3 regions of the Vogesella lacus genome follow, and region 3 is predicted to be linked to each of the others. Evidence: predicted binding sites of a transcription regulator. Region 3 holds the regulator's gene; each other region holds the start of a gene.
What was found. Region 3 encodes sigma-54, which starts transcription at its own class of promoters, with help from an activator protein. Its sites were predicted from a motif close to CTGGCACGCTTCATGCTT; they were not measured.

Region 1 (7,442 bases), on a different contig from region 3:
TGCCCTGGTGTTTGATCATGCCAAGGCGCTGCAAAACTGTGATGGTGACAGTGATTTCCTGTCGGTATTGCTGGCCAGCTTTATCGAGGACATGCCCAGACAGCTGCAAGCCATTCACGAGGCGATTGCCGAGCAAGATCAGCGCAAGGCCGAGCTGGCCGCACACTCGATCAAGGGTACTTGCCTGTCGGTGGCAGCACCCCGACTGACCCAGCTGGCCTATCAGCTGGAGTTGGCCGCAAGAGACGGCAATCTTGAGAAGGTCGCCGTGTCGCAGCCGGTATTGCAGGCTGCCACGGATGAGTTGTTAGCTGCGCTGGGCCCGCATTTGTCGGCCGACCACTAGTGCAGCAGTCGTGATTACGTTCAGGATCTGCGCGGCTTCATGCCCGCATTGTCTTGTCTGGCAGTCGGGTGGCGGAAATTGATACGACCCTTGGTCAGGTCATAAGGCGACATCTCGACTGTCACCCGGTCACCCAGAATGACTTTGATGCGGTGCAGCTTCATTTTTCCTGAGCCATAGGCCAGGATTTCCACATTATTATCCAGGCGGACGCGGAAACGTGATTCGGGCAGGACATCGATAACGACGCCTTGCAGTTCGACCATGTCTTCTTTTGACATAGGTTCTCCTGTGCTGATGATGGGCGCAGCCACGCAAGTGCGTAACTGGCTGATTGATTGCTTCGTGAACCCGGGCGGGAGGCAGCTGCACATGCTGTGCAGAGTCTAGAGCAAGGCAAATGCTGAGCCGGCAGCATTTTTGAAGAGGAGCCCGATCGTCCGCTTATTGACCAGCTTTGTCAAACTTCTTGCGTCCCAGAACAACCGGCAGCAGCCGCAGCGCTGGTCGTGCATGGCACGACGTTTGCTGAAGATTCGCCAAACAACAGGCAAACGGGGCGGATCATGCTGAGTGTAATGCTGGTGAATGATGGTTCGGGCAAGGCGGTGGCCTTGCGCGAGATGTTGACCGCAGCGGGGGTGCGGGTGGTGGCTGAGGTGGCGGCCAACCTGCAGTTGGCCGACATGTTGGCCGCAGCGCGGCCGGATATCGTGTTGATGGATAGCGATGCACCGTCGCGCGATATGCTGGAGCAGGTCTGCGTGATGGGGGCGCGGCACGGTCAGCCGGTGGTGATGTTTACCGATGACGAGCGGCGCGAAACCATACGTGCGGCCTTGCAAGCCGGTGTCGCCGCCTATGTGGTGGGCGAAATCGATGCGGCGCGGATAGTCGGGGTACTGGATGTCGCCATCGAGCGGCACCGGCTGGAACAGGAGCGCCGCGCCGAGCTGGCAGAGGCGCATCAGCAGCTGGCGGATCGCAAGCTGGTCGAGAAAGCCAAGGGCCTGCTGATGCAGATGAAAGGGCTGGACGAGGCCAGCGCCTATCGCCAACTGCGCGAACGTGCGATGCAACAGCAGAAAAAGCTGGCGGTGGTCGCCCAGGAAATCATCAGCCTCGCCGAGTGGCTGCAGGGTTGATGGTGCAAGTGGCCACACGATGGTGCGCGTCTGCATTATTGCAGTGCACAAATCAGGCGAAGTGCCGTGTAAAAGCTGGCACGGCAATTGCAAGATGTTCCCCGAGGCGCAATGCAGCGCCAGGCAAACCGGCCATGCCAACGCAGGCAAGGCCGGACACACGGACAACGGCGTCCGTTACCCGCAAGCTCGGGTAACGGACGCTTTTTCTTTTTCTGCCTACAGCAAGGGGAGCAGCAAGATGAAACAGCCACGTTTTGAAAACCAGACCGAGTCCGCCAGCGCCGAGCGCCGCGATTTTCTCAAAGGAGCCCTGTCATTGATGGCCTCAACTGCTTTACCTGCCGGCTTTGCCACTTCGGCACTGGCGGCCGTCACCGGCAAGCCCGAGAAAACCGAAGTCAAGGTCGGTTTCATTCCGCTGACCGACTGTGCCTCGGTGATCGTGGCCTCGAAGATGGGCTTCGACAAGAAATACGGCATCACCATCGTGCCGTCCAAGGAGGCCAGCTGGGCAGCCGTGCGCGACAAGCTGGTGAATGGCGAGCTGGATGCGGCGCACTCGCTGTACGGCATGATCTATGGTGTGCATCTTGGCATTGGCGGCCCGAAAAAAGACATGGCCGTGCTGATGACGCTGAGCCAGAACGGCCAGGGCATCACGCTTTCCAATCAGCTCAAGGACAAGGGCGTTACCACCGGTGCGGCCTTGGCCAAGCTGATCAAGGCCGAGCCGCGTGAATACACTTTTGCGCAGACCTTTCCGACCGGCACCCATGCCATGTGGCTGTACTACTGGTTGGCCGCACATGGCGTCAACCCGGTTGCCGACGTGAAAACCATCGTGGTGCCGCCGCCGCAGATGGTGGCCAATATGCGTGTCGACAATATGGACGGCTATTGCGTGGGCGAACCGTGGAACGCACGCGCCATTGCCGACGGTATCGGCTTTTCGGTGGCTACCTCGCAGCAGATCTGGCCAGATCATCCGGAGAAAGTACTGGGCACCACTGGTGACTGGGTCAAGCAAAACCCCAATACCGCCCGCGCACTGGTTGCGGCGCTGCTCGAAGCCTCGCGCTATATCGACGAGGTGAAAAACCGCGCCGCAGTCGCCAAACTGATTGCTGACAAAGCCTATGTGAATGCGCCCGAGGCGGTGATTGCCGGCCGCTTTGTCGGTGCCTACGAAGATGGCCTCGGCAAAAAGTGGCAAGACCCGAAGCTGATGAAGTTCTTTGATGGCGGCAAGGTCAACTTCCCTTATCTGTCTGACGGCATGTGGTTCCTCACCCAGCACAAGCGCTGGGGCCTGCTGAAGACCGATCCGGATTATCTCGGTGTCGCGCGGCAGATCAACCAGATTGCCATCTACAAGGATGCCGCAGCGATGGCCAAGGTGGCCCTGCCACCTGGCGATATGCGTAGCAGCAAGTTGATTGATGGCGTGGTGTGGGATGGCAAGAATCCGGCCGCCTATGCTGCGAGCTTCAAGATCAAGGCCTGAGGAGGTGTGAGATGACTATCGCCAAACCTGTTGCGGCCGACCTGGCCATGCCGCGGCGGCGCAAGCCGGCGTCTCCTGTGGCGCGCCTCGCCGCCACACCGCTGCTGGCCCCGCTGGTGCCGTATATCCGCGCGCTGGTGCCGCCGCTGCTCGGCGTCTTGCTGTTTGTGCTGTTGTGGACGCTGGTTTCCCAGCTCAGCAAGGGCAGCCTGCCCGGGCCGCAATCGACATGGGCCTCGGCGCAAGAGCTGTTTGCCGACCCGTTTTACCAGAATGGTCCGAATGATCAGGGCATAGGCTGGAACATCCTGATGTCGCTGGGCCGGGTCGGCGTTGGCTTTGCCTTGGCGGCGGCAGTGGGGATTCCGCTGGGTTTCATGATTGGCCGCTTTGCGTTTTTGTCCCGCATGTGCGCGCCCATCATCAGCCTGTTGCGACCGGTCAGTCCGCTGGCCTGGTTGCCGATTGGCCTCCTGGTATTCAAGGCGGCCAGCCCGGCGTCGATCTGGGTGATCTTCATCTCCAGTATCTGGCCGATGATTCTCAACACCGCCGCCGGCGTGCGCGCCGTGCCGCAAGACTATCTGAACGTGGCGCGCGTACTGCGGCTGTCGGAGTGGAAGGTGTTCAGCGTGATCCTGCTGCCGGCGGTACTGCCGCATATGCTGACCGGCGTGCGCCTCGCCATCGGCACGGCGTGGCTGGTGATTGTCGCCGCCGAGATGCTGACCGGCGGTGTCGGGCTGGGCTTCTGGGTGTGGGATGAATGGAACAATCTGAACGTCGAGCACATCCTGATCGCCATCTTCGTGGTGGGGCTGGTCGGTTTGCTGCTGGAACAGGCATTGGTCTGGCTGGCCAGAAAAGCCAGCTTCGGACAGGAGGTGTGAAATGGAACGCTTTGTCGAGCTGGAACAGGTAGGCAAACACTTTGATACCAAAAAGGGCCGCTTTGTCGCCCTGAAAGACGTGAATCTGACCATCCGCCAGGGCGAGTTTGTGTCGCTGATCGGTCACTCGGGCTGCGGCAAGTCTACCGTGCTGAACATCATCGCCGGCTTGCTGGATGCCAACGAGGGCATCGCCCTGTGCAATGGCCGCGAAATTGACGGCCCGGGGCCGGAGCGTGCGGTGGTGTTCCAGAACCACAGCCTGCTGCCGTGGCTGAGCTGCTACGGCAATATCATGCTGGCGGTAGAGCGCGTATTCGGCCGCAAGGAGAGCAAGGCGCAGTTGGCCGCACGCACCGATGCCGCGCTGGATCTGGTGGGCCTCGTTCATGCCCGTGACAAGCATCCGCACGAGATTTCCGGCGGCATGAAGCAGCGCGTCGGCATCGCCCGTGCACTGGCGATGGAGCCGAAAGTGCTGTTGATGGACGAGCCTTTCGGTGCGCTGGATGCGCTGACCCGCGCCAATCTGCAGGACGAGATGGTGAAGATTGTCGAGCGCACCGGCAGCACGGTGGTGATGGTTACCCATGATGTTGACGAGGCGGTGCTGCTGTCGGATCGCATCGTGATGATGACCAATGGCCCGTCGGCTACTGTCGGCGAAATTCTTGAAGTCAATCTGCCAAGACCGCGCGACCGGCTGGCGTTGGCCAGTCATGCCGATTACCACGCTTGTCGCAGTGCGGTGCTGGATTTTCTGTACCAGAAACATCGCAAATCGGCTGCCTGATGTTGTATCCGTCCCTGTTGGAGCCATGCTTCATTCACGCCCCGCCCATGCGGGGCTTTTTTGCGGCCAACGTTCACCAATTGGGTGCTGCGACGCACCAATTGCAGGCAGTCGGCGCTGAAGTGGCCCGCTCAAAGCCTGGTTTTGGCTGTAAACACCAGGTTTTCTGCCTGAAGTGGCGAGCCAGAGCTGGCACGCCACTTGCTAAACATGAATACGCAAAGGTGTCATGGCTCAATGGCGAGTCGTGACCAGGACAAGGAAGTCCGCCACCGTGCTTTGGCACGGCGGCGGACTTTTTTTTGGTCTGTACCGCCGCAAGGCTGCTGTGGTGCAACCGCATTTCCCGAGGATGCAAGGCGATGAGCAAACAGAAGCTGGTCATGGTGGGCAATGGCATGGCGGGCGTTCGCACGCTGGAAGAGCTGCTGAAACTGGCCCCGGATACTTACGACATCACCGTATTCGGTGCCGAGCCACACCCTAACTACAACCGCATCATGCTGTCGCCGGTGCTGGCCGGCGAGCAGACGCTGCCGGATATCGTGCTGAACGATCACGACTGGTATGCCGAACATGGCATCACCCTGCATCTGGGCCAGCCGGTGGTAGAGATCGACCGTGGCCGCCGTGTGGTGCGGTCTGCCGACGGCACTGCCGTGCCGTATGACCGCCTGCTGCTGGCCACCGGCTCCAGCCCGTTCATGCTGCCAGTGCCGGGCAAGGACTTGCCGGGGGTGGTGACTTTCCGTGATATCGCCGACGTGGAGAGCATGATCGCCGCGGCGGCCAGCCATCGCCACGCAGTGGTGATCGGTGGCGGCTTGCTGGGGCTGGAGGCGGCCAACGGTCTGTTGGCGCGGGGCATGGCGGTGACCGTGGTGCATCTGGGCGAATGGCTGCTCGATCGCCAGCTCGACAAAGCCGCCGCGCAGTTGTTGCAGCAGAGCCTGGAAGCCAAGGGGCTGAAGTTTTTGCTGCAGAAACAGACGGCCGAGCTGGTACAGGGCGAGAGCGGCCGTGTCTGTGCGGTGCGCTTCAAGGATGGTGATGCGATACCAGCGGAGCTGGTGGTGATGGCGGTCGGCATCCGCCCCAATTACAGCCTGGCCGAACAATCCGGCCTGTACTGCGATCGCGGCGTGGTGGTGAACGACTTTCTGCAGACCTTCGACCCGCGCGTGTATGCGGTGGGCGAGTGCGTCAGCCACCGTGGCGTCAGCTACGGGCTGGTGGCGCCGCTGTTCGACATGGCCAAGGTCGCGGCCAACCATCTGGCCAATTTCGGCATCGCCCGCTATGTGCCGGCGGCTACCTCGACCAAGCTCAAGGTTACCGGTATCGACGTGTTTTCGGCCGGTGATTTCATGGGCGGCGAGGGCTGCGAGGAGATCATGCTGTCCGACCCGATGGGCGGTGTGTACAAAAAGCTGATCGTGAAGGACGACAAGCTGGTGGGCGCCTGCCTGTATGGCGATACCGCCGATGGTGGCTGGTACTTCCGCCTGATCCGCGAAGGCCATGCCGTGCATGAAATCCGCGATCAGTTGATGCTGGGCGAGGGTGCCATCGGCGATACCGGTCATCAGGGTCAGAACCGCGCCATGGGCATGCCGGACGATGCCGAGGTGTGTGGCTGCAACGGCGTGTGCAAGGGCACCATCGTCAAGGCCATCCAGGAAAAGGGCCTATTCACCGTCGATGAGGTGAAAAAGCACACCAAGGCGGCCAGCTCGTGCGGCTCGTGCACCGGCCTCGTCGAGCAGATCCTGATCAACTGCGTCGGTGGTGCGGCCGATGTGAAGCCGAAATCGGAAAAGGCCATCTGCGGCTGCAGCGACATGACGCACGGCCAGCTGCGCCAAGCCATCCGCGACAAGCACCTCACCAGTCTGGCCGATACCTTCCGCGAGCTGGCGTGGCGCAGCCCGGATGGCTGTGCCAGTTGCCGGCCGGCGGTGAACTACTACCTGATCTCGACCTGGCCGGGAGAGGCGAAGGATGATCCGCAGTCGCGCTTCATCAACGAGCGGGTGCACGCCAACATCCAGAAAGACGGCACCTACTCGGTGGTGCCGCGCATGTGGGGCGGCGTCACCAACCCGTCCGAGCTGCGCCGCATTGCCGACGTGGCCGACAAGTATGAGATCCCGATGGTGAAGGTGACCGGCGGCCAACGTATCGACCTCTTGGGTGTGAAGAAAGAAGACCTGCCCAAGGTGTGGCAGGAGCTGGACATGCCATCCGGCCACGCCTACGGCAAGAGCTTGCGCACGGTGAAAACCTGTGTCGGCAGCGAGTTCTGCCGCTTCGGCACCCAGAATTCCACCCAGATGGGCATTGATCTGGAAAAAGACCTGTTCGGCATGTGGAGCCCGGCCAAGGTGAAGCTGGCGGTGTCCGGCTGTCCGCGCAACTGCGCCGAATCCGGCATCAAGGACGTGGGCATCATCGGTGTGGACTCGGGCTGGGAGCTGTATATCGGCGGCAACGGCGGCATCAAGACCGAGGTGGCCGAGTTTTTCTGCAAGGTGAAAACGCACGACGAGGTGATGGTGTACAGCGGCGCCTTCCTGCAGCTGTACCGCGAGGAGGCGTTCTATCTGGAGCGCACCGTGCATTACCTGCAGCGGGTGGGCATGGACTACATCAAGCAGCGCGTACTGCAAGACGACGTTGGCCGCGATGAACTGTATGCGCGGCTGAAGTTTGCGCTGTCGTTCGAACAGGACCCGTGGGCCGAACGTTACGCCGGTGGTGT
Region 2 (7,442 bases), on a different contig from region 3:
GAGCATTACGGCATTGATCTGGGCAAGAGCGCGGCGCCTATCCTGAAGTACGCCGAACGCCTGTTCCAGCGCCAGTCCTTCATCGACTCGCTGACCCCGGCTGAAAAAGCCATGCGCAAGTGACAGGAGATTGCCCGTGTCCAGTACCAAGCCTTATCTGATTCGTGCCCTGCATCAGTGGTGCACCGATAACGGGCATACCCCATATCTCGTGGTGCATGTGGATGGCAATACCACGGTGCCGATGCCTTTCGTCAAGGATGGCGAAATTGTGTTGAATACCAGCTACGGTGCCACCAAAGGACTGCAGATCGAGAACGACTGGATTTCGTTTTCGGCGCGCTTCGGTGGTGTCAGCCACGATTTGTGGATTCCGGTGAGTAATGTCCTGTCGATTTTCTCGCGCGAGACCGGCGAGGGCATGGGTTTCGAGCTGGAACCGTTTGGCGGTGCTGCACAGCCGGAAGCCGTCACGCCGGCTGAGCCACAGGACTTGCCGCCTGATGACAAGCCGCCGTCACGCAGCCATTTGCGCATCGTGAAATGAAAAAAAGCCCGAATCATCGATTCGGGCTTTTTTGCGGCCAACGTTGGCCGCACAGGGATTTACTCGACACGCTCGCCGTGCAGGGCAACATCCAGGCCTTCGCGTTCTTCTTCTTCGCTGACGCGCAGGCCGATAACGGCATCAATGATCTTCAGCAGGATGTAGGTCACGATGGCGCAGTACACGGCAGTCACTACCGCACCCAGGGTCTGGGTCATCAGATTGCCTTCCACCCCGCCGATTTCCTTGACGGCAAAGACGCCGGTGAGGATGGCGCCGACAAAGCCGCCCACACCGTGTACACCAAAGGCATCAAGCGAATCATCGTATTTGAGCATGTGCTTCAGTGTGGTAGCACTCCAGTAGCAGATCACGCCGGCGATCAGGCCAATAGCCAGTGCGCCTTTGGCATCGACGAAACCTGCCGCCGGGGTGATGGCAACCAGGCCGGCAACTGCACCGGAAACCAGACCCAGCAGGGATGGCTTACCTTTGGCAGCCCATTCGGCGATCATCCATGCCATGGCAGCCATACCGGTTGCTACTTGAGTTGCCACCATAGCCATGGCGGCACGACCATCGGCAGCGACGGCAGAGCCGGCGTTGAAGCCGAACCAGCCCACCCAAAGCATGGCGGCGCCCACCATGGTCAGCACCAGGTTGTGCGGTGCCATCGCCTCGCGGCCATAACCGATACGCTTGCCCAGTACCAGTGCGGCCACCAGACCGGCTACGCCAGCGTTGATGTGGACGACGGTACCACCGGCAAAGTCCAGTACGCCATGATCAACCATCCAGCCGCCAGGGCCCCAGACCCAATGGGCAACCGGTACGTAAACCAGCAGGGACCAGATCGCCATGAACACCATCATGGCAGAGAACTTCATGCGCTCGGCGAAGGCACCAGCAATCAGGGCAGGTGTGATGATGGCAAACGTCATCTGGAACATCATGAACACGCCTTCAGGGATGGTCGGCGCCAGTGGGTTGACCGTCAGTTTGCCTTCATCCTTCAGGAACAGCATGCCGTCGAGGAATAGACGATCAAAGCCGCCGATCAGCGAATTGCCCGGCATGAAGGCCAGACTGTAGCCGGCGATAGCCCAGATCACGGTCATCATGGCGCAGATGGCAAAGCTCTGCATCAGGGTGGACAGTACGTTTTTCTTGCGCACCATGCCGGCATAGAACAGCGCGAGGCCAGGAATGGTCATGAACAGTACCAATGCCACCGAAGTCATCATCCATGCGGTATCACCGCTATTGATGGTGCTGGTTTCAACCAGTTGCGAGCCATCGGCCCAGGCCGGGCTCGCCAGTAGTGCAGGAAGAATCGAATATTTGGCAATGCGTCCAAGCATGATGTTCTCCTTGTTGTCAGACGGCATCTGCGCCGGTTTCGCCAGTCCGGATACGGACAATCTGTTCCAGGTCCATGACAAAAATCTTGCCGTCACCGATCTTGCCGGTGCGGGCAGCCTGCTCGATGGCTTCAACGACCTGATCCAGCAGCTCGTTGGCGATGGCGATCTCGAGTTTTACTTTCGGCAGAAAGTCCACGACATACTCGGCACCGCGATACAGCTCGGTATGGCCTTTCTGGCGACCAAAGCCTTTCACCTCGGTAACGGTGATACCTTGTACACCAATGGCAGAGAGAGCTTCCCTTACTTCGTCAAGCTTGAAGGGTTTGATGATGGCGCTAACCAGTTTCATGGCAAATTCCTCGTGACGGGTTGATGTGCGACGAGCTTCGCTATGCATGATCCGTGCCAATTGTTAAAAATCTTTGTACAACAAGCTTTTGGCGTATCGCTGTGCCACAATGCCACGCAATTTGGCTGGTAGTCGGTATCGCCATGTTACGAATTGGTGCATTGCCGCAAGGCGGGGAAATAGGCTTTTTGCTACACTCAGTATTGTCCTGAAATGACATAGTCAAGGAGTTGTCATGTTGAGCCAGAAGCTATTCGATGAAATCAGCAACAAGATCAGCGAAACCATCGCCGCCAGCCCGGCCAAAGATATCGAGAAAAACGTGAAAGCCATGATGGCCGCCACGTTTACCAAGATGGATCTGGTAACGCGCGAAGAATTTGATGTACAGCAGGAAGTGCTGGCCAGAACACGCGAACAGCTGACCCTGCTGGAGCAGCGTCTGCAGGCGCTGGAGGCTGCGGCCAACCCTGAAGCCGCCAGTCAAGAACCGCAGATCTGATGCCATGCTGGCGGTCTGCACGAGTCGGGCTCTTTATGGTCTGATGTCGCCTCAGGTTTTTGTCGAGGCGCATCTGGCTAACGGTTTGCCGGCATTTACACTGGTTGGCTTGCCTGACGTCGAAGTCAAGGAGAGCCGTGAGCGCGTGCGGGCCGCTATTTTGCAATCGGGTTTCGAGTTTCCGGCGCGGCGGATTACGATCAACTTGGCGCCGGCAGACTTGCCGAAAGAATCAGGGCGCTTTGATTTGCCGATTGCCGTGGCCCTGTTGGCGGCAGCCGGTCAGCTGCCCATCGCGGCGCTGGATGACGTCGAGCTTGCTGGTGAGTTGGGGCTGGATGGGCGTTTGCGTCCGGTAAGAGGTGCATTGGCAATGGTCAGTGCAGCCCGGGGTAGCGGCAAATCATTTATCTTGCCCCGAATCAGTGCATCGGAAGCAGCCTTGGTGCATGGGGTGCAGATTTATGCCGCAGATACCTTGTGTGAGGTCTGTGCCCATCTGGCGGGCTTGAAGCAGCTTGATTTGATAACGGCGATGCAAGCTGGCCAGCGTGATATCGAATATCCGGACCTGAGTGAGGTGAGGGGGCAGGGGGCTGCCAAACTGGCGCTGGAAATTGCAGCGGCAGGCGGGCATAACTTGTTGATGTCCGGTCCGCCCGGGACGGGCAAGTCGATGCTTGCCCAGCGTATGCCGGGCTTGTTGCCGACGATGACGGTAGGCGAGGCGCTGGAAAGTGCGGCGGTGCAATCTTTGGCCAGCCAAGGCTTTGCGATGTCGTACTGGGGCACGCGGCCATTTCGCTCGCCGCACCACACGGCATCGGCTGTTGCGATGGTCGGAGGTGGCTCTGATCCGCGACCGGGTGAGATCAGTCTTGCTCACCATGGCGTGCTCTTTCTGGATGAGCTGCCCGAGTACGATCGCAAAGTACTTGAAGTATTGCGTGAGCCACTGGAGAACGGGGAGATCCATATCGCCAGGGCGACACGACAGGTTTGTTTTCCGGCGCGTTTTCAGTTGTTGGCCGCAATGAATCCATGTCCCTGTGGATATCATGGCCATCCCAGAAAGGTGTGTCGCTGCAGTGTAGATCAGGTCCGAAAGTACCGGTCGCGTCTGTCTGGCCCCTTGCTGGACAGGTTTGACCTGATGGTTGAGGTCAGTGCCTTGTCGCTGGATGAATTGCAGACTTTGCCCAAGGGTGAGTCGAGTGCGGCGGTGAGGGAACGGGTAGAAATGGCAAAGGAGCGCCAGCTGCAGCGGCAAAGTTGTCGCAATGCGGATCTTGCCGCGGCCGAGCTTGAGGCCTGTTGCCCTTTGGCCGAGGCTGACAGGCAGTGGCTGAATCAGACGCTGGAGAAGCTGGAGTTATCGGCCAGGGCATATTTTCGGATTTTACGGGTGGCAAGAACGCTGGCTGATCTGCAAGGATTGGCTTATCCTGCTCGCTTGCATTTGCTTCAGGCTGTTCAGTTACGTCGAGGCTTGTTACAGCTTGAAAGCTGAGTGGTGTTTCATTATTTATTGCTGTCAATTTAGTGGGTTTCATGGGTAATCGTGACTTGAAACATGCCAGAAGTACATCTCGCCAGCCAGCCAAGAGCGGTGGCGGCATGATGGCTGGCGTGTTGGTTGGTTTGATTCTGGGGGTTGGTTTGCTGGGTGGCGCTGCCTTTTATATGTATGGTGGGCAAACGCCGTTTTTTGGCAGTCGACCTGAGGCAGTCAGCAAGCCTGACGTCGCAGCTTCTGCTACTGCGGAAGAGTTGTTGGCACCGGGCACTCGTCTGGCTACGACAGAGCCGGTGCCGGTGGTCGTGCCACCAAAAGCCACCATCAATTCCGCACCGGTTGCCAAAGCACCGCAGGATGATGAACAGCGATTCGATTTCTACAAGATCTTGCCCGGGCAGGTAGAGGCGGTGCCAACCGAGGCGCCGGTCACCCAGAAAGCATCGACGTTCCGCATGTATCTGCAAGCGGGTGCCTTCAATAACGAGGGCGATGCCGACAATATGAAAGCCAAATTGGCGCTGATGGGCGTCGAGTCAGCTATCCAGTCCAGTGATGTGCCGGATAAGGGCTTGCTGCACCGTGTGCGTATCGGCCCGTTCGATACCAGCGTTAATCTGGAGCCCTTGCGTCAACGTTTGAAGCAAGATGGTATTGACGTGGCAATCGTCAAAGTTCCTGCCAACCCTTGATGGGATTTCACATGAAGAAGTGGTTACTCGCTGTTCTGCTGTTTTCTTCGGCGGCTGCCAATGCAGCGCTGGTTGAAGGTCGTGATTACGTCAAACTGGCCAAGCCGCAGCCATCGTCCGTTGCTGGCAAGGTTGAGGTTATCGAGTTCTTCTCTTACACCTGCATCCATTGCTATAACCTTGAACCTAGCCTGGAAGTCTGGAGCAAAAAGTTACCAGCCAATGTCCAGTTCCGTCGTGAGCAGATTGTCTGGAACAAACCGATGGAAGGCTTTGCCCGACTGTATGCTGCGGCCAACCTGACCAAGACGATGGATAAGCTGCATCGCCCGGCTTTTGAGGCAGTGGTGAAGCAGAAAATCAATCTGGCTGATGAGGCTGTGTTGAAGACCTGGCTTGAAAAGCAGCCAGGTATCAATGTGAATGCCTTCATGCAGTCATACAAATCGTTTGGTATCAATGCCAAGGTGGCACAGGCTACCAAGATGACTCGTGATTATGAGGTGCAAGGCACGCCAGCGATTGTCGTGGGTGGCAAGTATATGGCCCAGCCTGCCGAGCCGGCGCGCCTGCTGCAGGTGGTGGACGAGCTGGTGCAAATGGTTGCCAAAGGCAAGTAAAACAAAGCAAGTCAGACAAAGGTCATCTGCGGATGGCCTTTGTTTATTGGGGGTTACATGGATTGGATCATTCTTGCCCAGGCATTATTGCTGGGTATTGTCGAAGGCCTGACCGAGTTCTTGCCGGTATCAAGTACCGGCCACCTGATCGTGATCGGCGATCTCATCGGTTTTCATAACGATGGCAAGGTGTTTGAAGTAGCAGTCCAGTTGGGTGCCATTCTGGCAGTGCTGTTCGAGTACCGGCAGCGTTTTACCAGTGTGGTCAGTGGCTTGTTCTCAGATGCCAAGGCGCAGCGTTTCGTGATGAATCTGTTCGTGGCATTTTTGCCGGCGGCGGTCGTTGGCCTGTTGTTTATCAAGCAGATCAAACTTTACTTCTTTAATCCGGTCAGTGTCGCGAGTGCGCTGGTGATTGGCGGTATTGTCATACTGCTGGCCGAGCGACGCGAGGCCAAGCCTCGCATTCACAGTGTTGACGAGATTCGCTGGCAGGATGCCTTGAAGGTGGGCTGTGCACAGATTATTGCGATGATTCCGGGGACATCCCGTTCCGGGGCGACCATTATCGGCGGTATCTTTATTGGCCTCGAGCGCAAGGTGGCGGCGGAGTTCTCGTTCTTCTTGGCCGTGCCGACCATGTTTGCGGCGACCTTCTATGACCTCTACAAGCATCGTGATCTGCTGACGATGGCCGAAGTACCTATGTTTGCTGTCGGCTTTGTGGCAGCCTTCATCAGCGCCTTGCTGGCGGTAAGAACGCTGGTACGCTTTGTTGCCAATCACACTTACGAGGTTTTTGCCTGGTACCGTATCGTTTTCGGTTTGATCATTCTGGCAACCTGGTACTTTGGTTGGGTAATTTGGAATTAATGCTTGACGAAGAATAATCTGTCGTATAATATTTGTCTCCTCTGTCGCGGGATGGAGCAGTCTGGTAGCTCGTCGGGCTCATAACCCGAAGGTCGTAGGTTCAAATCCTGCTCCCGCAACCAAATTCCAGTCATCAGTAGTACTGGTGGCAATGACAAGCGTCAGGTCAATAAACAGACGCGGGATGGAGCAGTCTGGTAGCTCGTCGGGCTCATAACCCGAAGGTCGTAGGTTCAAATCCTGCTCCCGCAACCACATATAAACCCCTAATTTAATTGAAAAATTAGATCAGGGGTTTTGTGCTTTCTAGGTCTGTGAAACTGTCACAAATCTGCTTTGTGACAGATCTGTGCCAGTTTTGGGCTGTTTTCTGTGACAGCGCGATCAGTGAATCGACCTTTGGGCACGTCACGCTAGGTTGCTATCTATCGTTGTCAAGCCCCGACCTGCGTCATGTACTTTAAGTGCTGCTATTTTCCAGACGGGCTGCATTTTCTCAGGACTTTTTGGTCTCTGTGACAGTGCTAACTGTCACAGGAAAATGAGCCAAAAGCCGCGCCTGGGCTAGCTTGGACTGCCCCGGCTCCTGTAGGCAATCCTGCCCTATGATTTGGACTGCCCCGGCTCCTGTAGGCAATCCTTCCCTATGATTTGAGCATAGGAGGATGTCCATGAGCACACAGCGCTTCACCCCTGAATTCAAAGAAGAAGCCGTCAAGCAGGTCACTGAGCGCGGCTACTCTGTGGCCGAAGTTTCCGCCCGGCTTGGGGTTTCCAGCCACAGCCTGTACAAATGGGTGAAAGCAGTCAGCCCAGATAACTCGGAGAAACAGGCTGCCGAACTGATCGAGGCCAAAAGCGAAATCCTTCGCCTGAAGGCGCAACTGCGTCGCACAGAAGAAGAGCGAGATATTCTAAAAAATGTATGGTCTGCCCCGATTCTGCAAACAGTTTTTGTACATGACAGAAGAACGTT
Region 3 (7,442 bases):
ATCATTACCGGCCGTGCCGCCCCAAGCGTAGCGCATCGCGCTCGCGGCCTCGGTATTGATCATTACTATGAAGGCGTGCACGACAAGCGTGTCGCCTTTGCCGACCTGCTGCAAAAAACCGGCTTGACTGCCGCACAATGCGCCTACATCGGTGACGACGTGATCGACCTGCCGGTAATGAGCAAGGTTGGCCTCGCGGTTGCCGTTCCGGCGGCACCGAGCTTCGTGCGCCAGCATGCCCATTTTGTCACCGGCAATCACGGCGGCAGCGGCGCAGTGCGCGAGCTGTGCGAGCTGATCATGCAGGCACAGGGCACCTTTGACGCACTGATGAACAGCTATCTGGCATGAATCGCGCTGCACGACTCTTTCCGCTCGGACTGACGCTAGGCATGGCGCTGCTGGCCTTATACCTGCACATCGTTACGACGCAGCAGCCCTTCGCCCGGCCAGACCTGAATCTGAACGAGCCGGAATACACCATCAGCAATCTGCAGGCGCGCCAGTATGACGAGCATGGCATGCTGCAAGAGCGCCTGTACGCCAAATCGCTGTGGCAACTGCCCCGCAATCCGCTGGTCTTTGTGCAAGAGCCACTGCTGACCCGTTATCAGAACGGCAAGGCCGACTTCTCGGTAAACGCCTCGACGGCGACTTACCACCGTCAGGAAAAGCTGGCCGAGCTGAAAGACAATGTCCGCTGGGAGCAGGAGCAGCCGGGCAAAACGCCGATCGTACTGCAGACCTCCAGCATGCAGCTGGATGGCAACAAGCATGAAGTACGCAATCAGGCACCGCTGCTATTGACCCAGCAAAACTCCAGGCTCAATGCCACCGGTTTCATTTATCGCCAGGACAGCCAGACTCTGGAATTTCTGTCCAATGTTAGGATCTTCTATGCGCCATAGCCTGCCAGCCCTGTTACTGATCAGCTGCCTTGCCGTTCCGGCTCATGCCGACAAGGCCGATCGTGACAAACCGATCGAAATCAGCGCCGACAAAGGCACGCTTGACCAGAAAAAAGGCACCACAGTCTGGGAGGGCAATGTCGATGTCAAACAAGGCACTCTGCTGATTCAGGCCGACAAAGTCATTGTGGTACGCGATAACAAGGGCCAGCAGCAGCTGCAAGCCAGTGGCGGCCCGGTCAAGTTCCGCCAGAAGATTGATGGCAGCAACGAATTCGTTGAAGGCTCGGCCAACAGCGTGCAATACGACAATGGCAGCGACCTTGCCATTCTGACCGGCAATGCGCGTATCAAGCGTGGCATGGACTCGGTCAGCGGCAGCCGCATTGTCTACAACACCGCGACCGAGAACTATGAAGTCAATGGCAGCGCCAACGGCAGCACCGGCCGCGTCACCGTGATCCTGCAACCCAAGAGCAAGCCATGAGCAGCACGCTTTCCATCCGCCAGCTGAAAAAGACCTTCAAAAAGCGCACCGTCGTAAAGAATGTGTCGCTGGACATCAGCAGTGGCGAAGTGATCGGCCTGCTGGGTCCGAATGGCGCCGGCAAAACCACCAGCTTTTACATGGTCGTTGGCCTGATCGCTGCCGATGACGGCCGTATCGAACTCGACAAGCAGGAGATCACCCACCTGCCGATTCATCAGCGCGCGCGCATGGGGCTGGGTTATCTGCCGCAAGAAGCATCGATTTTCCGCAAACTCACCGTAGAAGAAAACATCAAGGCCGTGCTCGAGATCACCGGCCTGCGCGGTGAAGAGCTGGAAAACGAGCTGGTATTGCTGCTGGACGATCTCAACATCGGCCATCTGCGTGAAAGCAACGCCATGGCACTGTCTGGCGGTGAGCGCCGCCGCGTGGAAATCGCCCGGGTACTGGCCACCCGACCGCGCTTCATCCTGCTGGACGAGCCATTTGCCGGCGTTGACCCGATTGCCGTGATCGATATCCAGAAGATTATCCAGTTTCTGAAATCACGCGGCATCGGCGTGCTGATTACCGACCATAACGTGCGCGAAACCCTGCGCATCTGCGACCGCGCCTACATCATCTCGGAAGGCGGCGTACTGGCCTCCGGCCTGCCGGGCGAACTCGTTGAAAATGAACAGGTAAGACGTGTCTACCTGGGCGAACACTTCCATCTGTAAACAAGCATGAAACAGACCCTCCAGCTCAAGACCAGTCAACAGCTGACGCTGACGCCGCAGCTGCAACAGTCCATCAAGCTTTTGCAGATGTCCACACTCGAACTGGGCTCCGAGCTGGAGCGCTATCTGCTGGAAAACCCCTTGCTGGAACGCCAGGAAGAAAGCGAAGAAAAGCTGGTGCCGCCAAGCGAATGGCCAGAGCGCAACCAACCGGCCGAAACAGCTCCGGAAACCCCGCAAGAAAACGCCTCACAAGATAGTGATAACAGCAGTGCATTTGACGAGCCTGCTGACTGGGGCAGCCGCAGTAGCAGCAATCACGATGATGATGACGAGTTTGACCCCATCCTCAGCGCCCCGAAAAAGCCCTCGCTGCGCGAGCACCTGTTAAGCCAGACCGGCGAACTACAACTAAGCCAGCGTGACCGCGCCCTGATTGCCCTGCTGATCGACGAGCTCGATGATGATGGCTACCTCTCCAGCCCTCTGGACGAGATACTCGCCGAGCTGCCGCTTGAGCTGGATGTCGAGCTGGAAGAGTTGTCCTGCCTGCGTCGCCTGCTGACCCAACTGGAGCCCGTCGGCTTTGCCAGTCTTAATCTGCAGGAATTCCTGCTGTTACAGCTCGACAATGCCCCCCATGACAAGCACCCCGCGCGCGAGTTGGCCGCAAGCATTGTCAGCCAGCATTTTGACTTGCTGGGCAACCGTGACTTCATCAAGTTGAAGCGGGCCTTGAGCATTGACGATCCGACACTGAAAGCCGCTCACGGCTTGATCACCAGCCTGCGCCCGCGCCCGAGCAGTGGCTTTGACCACGGTGAAACCCACTACGTTGCACCGGATATCCGGGTGATCAAGGTTGGCCGCAGATGGGTTGCCCGGCTAAACCAGGCCAACCTGCCCAAACTTCGTGTCAACCAGATGTATGCCTCTCTGCTACAACAGAAAGGAACCAGCCACGATCTGGGTGGTCAACTTCAAGAGGCACGGTGGCTGATCAAAAACATTCAGCAACGATTTGACACCATCCTGAAAGTGGCGGAATCTATAGTCGAAAGACAACAAGAGTTCTTCGAGCTGGGCGAAGTAGCCATGCGCCCGATGATTCTGCGGGATGTCGCAGATGAGCTTGGACTCCATGAATCAACCATTTCCAGGGTAACCACGCAAAAATATCTTTTGTGCAGCAGAGGCCTGTTTGAGCTGAAGTACTTTTTCGGCAGCTCTGTTGATACCGATAGTGGCGGTGAGTGTTCGGCGACAGCCATCAAGGCCATCATCAAGCAACTCATCGATCATGAAGATAATAAAAAGCCGTTGTCAGACGGTGCGATTGCAGACCATCTCGTCGCCAAGGGCATACAGGTAGCCAGAAGAACGGTTGCCAAGTACCGGGAAGCGATGCAGATACCACCGGTCAGCCAACGCAAGTCACTTTGATTTTCTTGAGTCGCGACACTTCGTTCGCGACACTTTAAGAAGGAGTAAAGGGTATGAACCTCAAGATTACCGGTCTCCACCTCGAAGTTACCCCAGCACTGCGTGAATATGTAGAAAGCAAGCTGGAGCGGATTACCAGGCATGTAGATAATGTTATCGGTGTCAACGTGACATTGTCTGTCGACAAACTGGTACAGAAAGCCGAAGTAAACGTGCATTTGGCGGGTAAAGACATCCACGCCGAAGCGACGGATGCCGATATGTATGCTGCCATCGATGCCTTGGCAGACAAGCTTGATCGTCAGGTTCTGAAGTTCAAGGAAAAACAGGTTGACCACCGCGTCAGCCCTATCATTCAGGATCAGGCAGCCCTCTGATACCCTGCAAAGACAAGAACGGATAAGATTTCTTATCCGTTCTTTTTGTTTGAAACAATCCACCACGCTTACGTCCTGATCGGCTATTGAAATCTTGCCGGAAAGCGTAGAATGGCCAACGTTCTTTACTGGCACCACGCAAGATGAGCCTCATTAGCAAAATCCTTTCTCCAGAAAATGTCATGGTCGGGCTGGATGTATCCAGCAAGAAACGGTTGTTTGAACAAGTCGGCATCCTGATTGAAAACTCACAGGGCATTGCCCGCAGTGATGTTTTTGACAGCCTGTTCTCCCGCGAAAAACTGGGCTCGACCGGACTTGGTCAAGGTGTCGCCATACCTCATGGCCGCATCAAGGGCCTGAAAGAAGCCACCGGTGTTTTCATCCGTTTGAGCACTCCTATCGCCTTTGACGCCCCGGATAACAAGCCGGTCAGCCTGCTGTTTGTGCTACTGGTGCCGGACCAGGCGACAGATATTCACCTGCAGGCACTTTCCGAACTCGCCCAGCGCTTCTCCAGCAGAAGCCTGCGCGAGCAAATGAACAGCCCGGAAAGTAATGCAGAACAACTTTATGAACTGATCTGCGGCCAGAGTGACCATGCCTAATATCAGCGTACGCCGCCTCTATCAGGAAAATCAGCACAAGCTCAATCTGAGCTGGATCGCCGGTCGTTCGGGTGCCGATAACCTTATTTCGAATGATGAACAAAGACCCACCCAAGCACTGGTGGGACATCTGAACTTCATTCACCCCAACCGGGTACAGGTGCTGGGTCTTGCCGAGGTGGAGTACCTGAACAAGCTGGAACAGGCTGCCGCCAGAACCGCGCTTGACCAGCTGTTTCACCGCAGCATGGCCGTTGTCATTGTCGCCAATGCCCAAAACGTGCCCAACCTGCTGCGTGATTACTGCCATACCCACGGCGTGCCACTGATGAGCACCCCGCTGGAAAGTCCCTATCTGATGGATGTCCTGCGCATCTATCTGGCCCGAGCGCTGGCAGTTTCAACCGTCATGCATGGCGTATTCCTTGATGTACTCGAGGTCGGCGTGCTGATCATGGGTGACTCCGCCATGGGCAAGAGTGAACTGGCGCTGGAACTGATTTCACGCGGCCATGGCATGGTGGCCGATGATGCGGTCGAACTGTACCGGATTGGCCCGGAAACGCTGGAAGGTCGTTGCCCTGCCCTACTGCGTGATTTTCTTGAAGTACGTGGCCTCGGCATTCTGAATATCCGCACCATTTTTGGCGAGACAGCCGTTCGCCCGAAAAAGGTGCTGAAACTCATCATTCACCTGATGAAAGCCAATGATCAGGCAATGCAAACCCTCGACCGGCTGAATATCCAGTCCGAGACTCAGGATATTCTGGGCGTGAAGGTGCGCAAGGTCATCCTGCCCGTTGCCGCCGGCCGTAACCTGGCTGTACTGGTTGAAGCCGCTGTGCGCAATTACATCCTGCAGCTACGCGGTATCGACAGCACCAGAGAGTTTATCGATAGACATACCAGTTTGTTACGTGAGCAAGAGCATGCAACTGATTCTGATTAGTGGCCTTTCCGGTTCGGGTAAATCGGTTGCCCTGCGCCTGCTTGAAGACAATGATTTTTTCTGTGTTGATAATCTGCCGGCCGTGTTGCTGGAAGACGTCGTCAGCCTGCACGATGATCAGCTACAACCCAAACTGGCAATCAGTGTAGACACCCGTTCTGCTGCGACACTCGCCGCCTTGCCCAGTGCCATGCAGGCACTGCGCAGCAAGGGCATTGATACTCGCCTGATTTTTCTCGAAGCCAGCGACAACACACTGGTCAAACGTTTCTCCGAAACCAGAAGAAGACATCCGCTGTCTGGCAGCGGTCTGACCGTAGAAGAGTGCATCAATCTCGAACGGGAAATGCTCGAACATCTGCGTGAGCTCGGCCATCGTATCGACACCACCAATCTGTCAGCCAACACACTAAGGAGTTGGGTCAAATTGCTTGTAGATGCCGATGCCTCCGACTGCCTGACCCTTGTATTCGAGTCATTCGGTTTCAAGCATGGCATTCCGCTTGATGCCGACTTCGTATTTGACGCGCGCTGCCTGCCCAACCCTTATTACGAAGAAAAACTCAGGCCGCAAACCGGCCTCGATCAAGACGTCATGGACTTCTTCGCTCAAGAAAAGCTGGTCAGCGAGATGCAATCTGACGTGATGAAATATCTGCAAAAATGGCTGCCCCGTTTCCGCAGCGACAATCGCAGCTATGTCACGATTGCCATCGGCTGTACTGGCGGCCAACATCGCTCTGTCTATCTGGCAGAACGTCTGGCCGAAGCCTTCGACAACCAGCAAGTCCTGATCCGCCACAGGCAGCTGCAAGGCAAATAATGTGCTGCGCATCGGCGACATGCTGATACTGGTTTTGCTTGCGGCCAGCCTTTGGCTGCTGCAGGCAAAGCTAGCCGACAACAGCAGTGCAAGTTATGTAGAAATCACGCAAGACGGCCGGATCACCGGCCAATACCCGCTGCGATTGGATAAAACGCTACGACTGCACAGTGACGCCGGCGATACCGTTATCCAGATCAGTAAAGGCCGCGTACGCATTGCGCAATCCCCAGGCAAGTATCAATACTGCGTCAAGCAAGGCTGGCTCTCCGCCGCTGGCGCATTAGCCATCTGCATGCCGAGCCGCATCTCACTCAGACTTATCGGCAATGCCACAGCAGAAGACTCTCTCGCCTACTAAGCAAGACCTGCAGATCGCCAATCTTGCCGCACTGGCCATCTCGCTAAGCCTACTTGATGCCGCCATTCCAAGCCCTATTCCCGGCATCAAACCCGGTTTCGCCAATATCATCGTCCTGATAACCGCCTACCAGCATGGCTGGCGTGCCGCGGTCTGGGTGAGCATCTTGCGCGTATTGGCCAGCGCCCTGCTGCTGGGTACGCTGTTTACGCCAGGATTCTGGCTGGCCACTGCCGGTGCCATCAGCAGCCTGTTAAGTCTGGGCTTGAGCCTGCGCCTGCCTGCTCCTTACTTCAGTGCAGTCAGCCATAGTCTGATTGCTGCCCAGGCGCATCTGCTGGCGCAGCTACTGCTGGTACGGCTAATATTTATCCCGAACGATAATATTCTTGGTCTCGCCCTGCCGATGGCAATTGCCGCCATCCTTTCGGGGCTGGTCAATGGACTGATAGTCAACAGGCTACTGAAAAAATGAATCGACCCGTCAATACCATTACTGTCGCGCTAACCGGCGCCTCCGGCTTGCCTTATGGCCTCAGGCTGATTGAATGCCTGCTGAAGGCCGGCAAGCGCGTCTGGGTCATGTATTCGCAGGCTGCACAGGTCGTGGCCAAGCAGGAGATGAATCTCAGCCTGCCCTCGCAGCCACAAGAATTCCAGCAATGGCTGATCAGCAACTTCAATGCCGAACCGGACAAGATTGCCGTATTTGGCCGGGAAGCGTGGTTCGCCCCGCCAGCATCAGGCTCAAATCCAGCCGATGC

Region 1: the regulator sigma-54 is predicted to act here: its motif matches at 4,871-4,888, upstream of nirB (nitrite reductase large subunit NirB).
Region 2: the regulator sigma-54 is predicted to act here: its motif matches at 2,306-2,323, upstream of glnK (P-II family nitrogen regulator).

What each region holds. Positions count from the first base shown of each region.
Region 1 is NZ_CEETQT010000006.1:60,527-67,968, reverse strand. Features, by position in the region: gene ACZ9W6_RS09160 (response regulator) at 1-346, shown strand, start outside; gene infA (translation initiation factor IF-1) at 367-627, opposite strand; gene ACZ9W6_RS09150 (ANTAR domain-containing response regulator) at 913-1,491, shown strand; gene ACZ9W6_RS09145 (CmpA/NrtA family ABC transporter substrate-binding protein) at 1,733-2,998, shown strand; gene ntrB (nitrate ABC transporter permease) at 3,010-3,888, shown strand; gene ACZ9W6_RS09135 (ABC transporter ATP-binding protein) at 3,890-4,681, shown strand; gene nirB (nitrite reductase large subunit NirB) at 5,044-7,442, shown strand, end outside.
Region 2 is NZ_CEETQT010000012.1:83,481-90,922, forward strand. Features, by position in the region: gene ACZ9W6_RS15660 (glutathione S-transferase N-terminal domain-containing protein) at 1-123, shown strand, start outside; gene ACZ9W6_RS15665 (ClpXP protease specificity-enhancing factor) at 137-547, shown strand; gene ACZ9W6_RS15670 (ammonium transporter) at 607-1,908, opposite strand; gene glnK (P-II family nitrogen regulator) at 1,925-2,263, opposite strand; gene ACZ9W6_RS15680 (accessory factor UbiK family protein) at 2,499-2,765, shown strand; gene ACZ9W6_RS15685 (YifB family Mg chelatase-like AAA ATPase) at 2,770-4,275, shown strand; gene ACZ9W6_RS15690 (SPOR domain-containing protein) at 4,317-4,973, shown strand; gene ACZ9W6_RS15695 (thiol:disulfide interchange protein DsbA/DsbL) at 4,985-5,593, shown strand; gene ACZ9W6_RS15700 (undecaprenyl-diphosphate phosphatase) at 5,651-6,466, shown strand; tRNA gene ACZ9W6_RS15705 (tRNA-Met) at 6,512-6,588, shown strand; tRNA gene ACZ9W6_RS15710 (tRNA-Met) at 6,645-6,721, shown strand; partial or broken gene ACZ9W6_RS15715 (transposase) at 7,138-7,442, shown strand, end outside.
Region 3 is NZ_CEETQT010000007.1:93,308-100,749, reverse strand. Features, by position in the region: gene ACZ9W6_RS10505 (KdsC family phosphatase) at 1-351, shown strand, start outside; gene lptC (LPS export ABC transporter periplasmic protein LptC) at 348-908, shown strand; gene lptA (lipopolysaccharide transport periplasmic protein LptA) at 898-1,395, shown strand; gene lptB (LPS export ABC transporter ATP-binding protein) at 1,392-2,117, shown strand; gene ACZ9W6_RS10485 (RNA polymerase factor sigma-54) at 2,124-3,560, shown strand; gene hpf (ribosome hibernation-promoting factor, HPF/YfiA family) at 3,614-3,937, shown strand; gene ptsN (PTS IIA-like nitrogen regulatory protein PtsN) at 4,081-4,545, shown strand; gene hprK (HPr(Ser) kinase/phosphatase) at 4,538-5,494, shown strand; gene rapZ (RNase adapter RapZ) at 5,475-6,317, shown strand; gene ACZ9W6_RS10460 (NusG domain II-containing protein) at 6,319-6,678, shown strand; gene ACZ9W6_RS10455 (Gx transporter family protein) at 6,647-7,153, shown strand; gene ACZ9W6_RS10450 (flavin prenyltransferase UbiX) at 7,150-7,442, shown strand, end outside.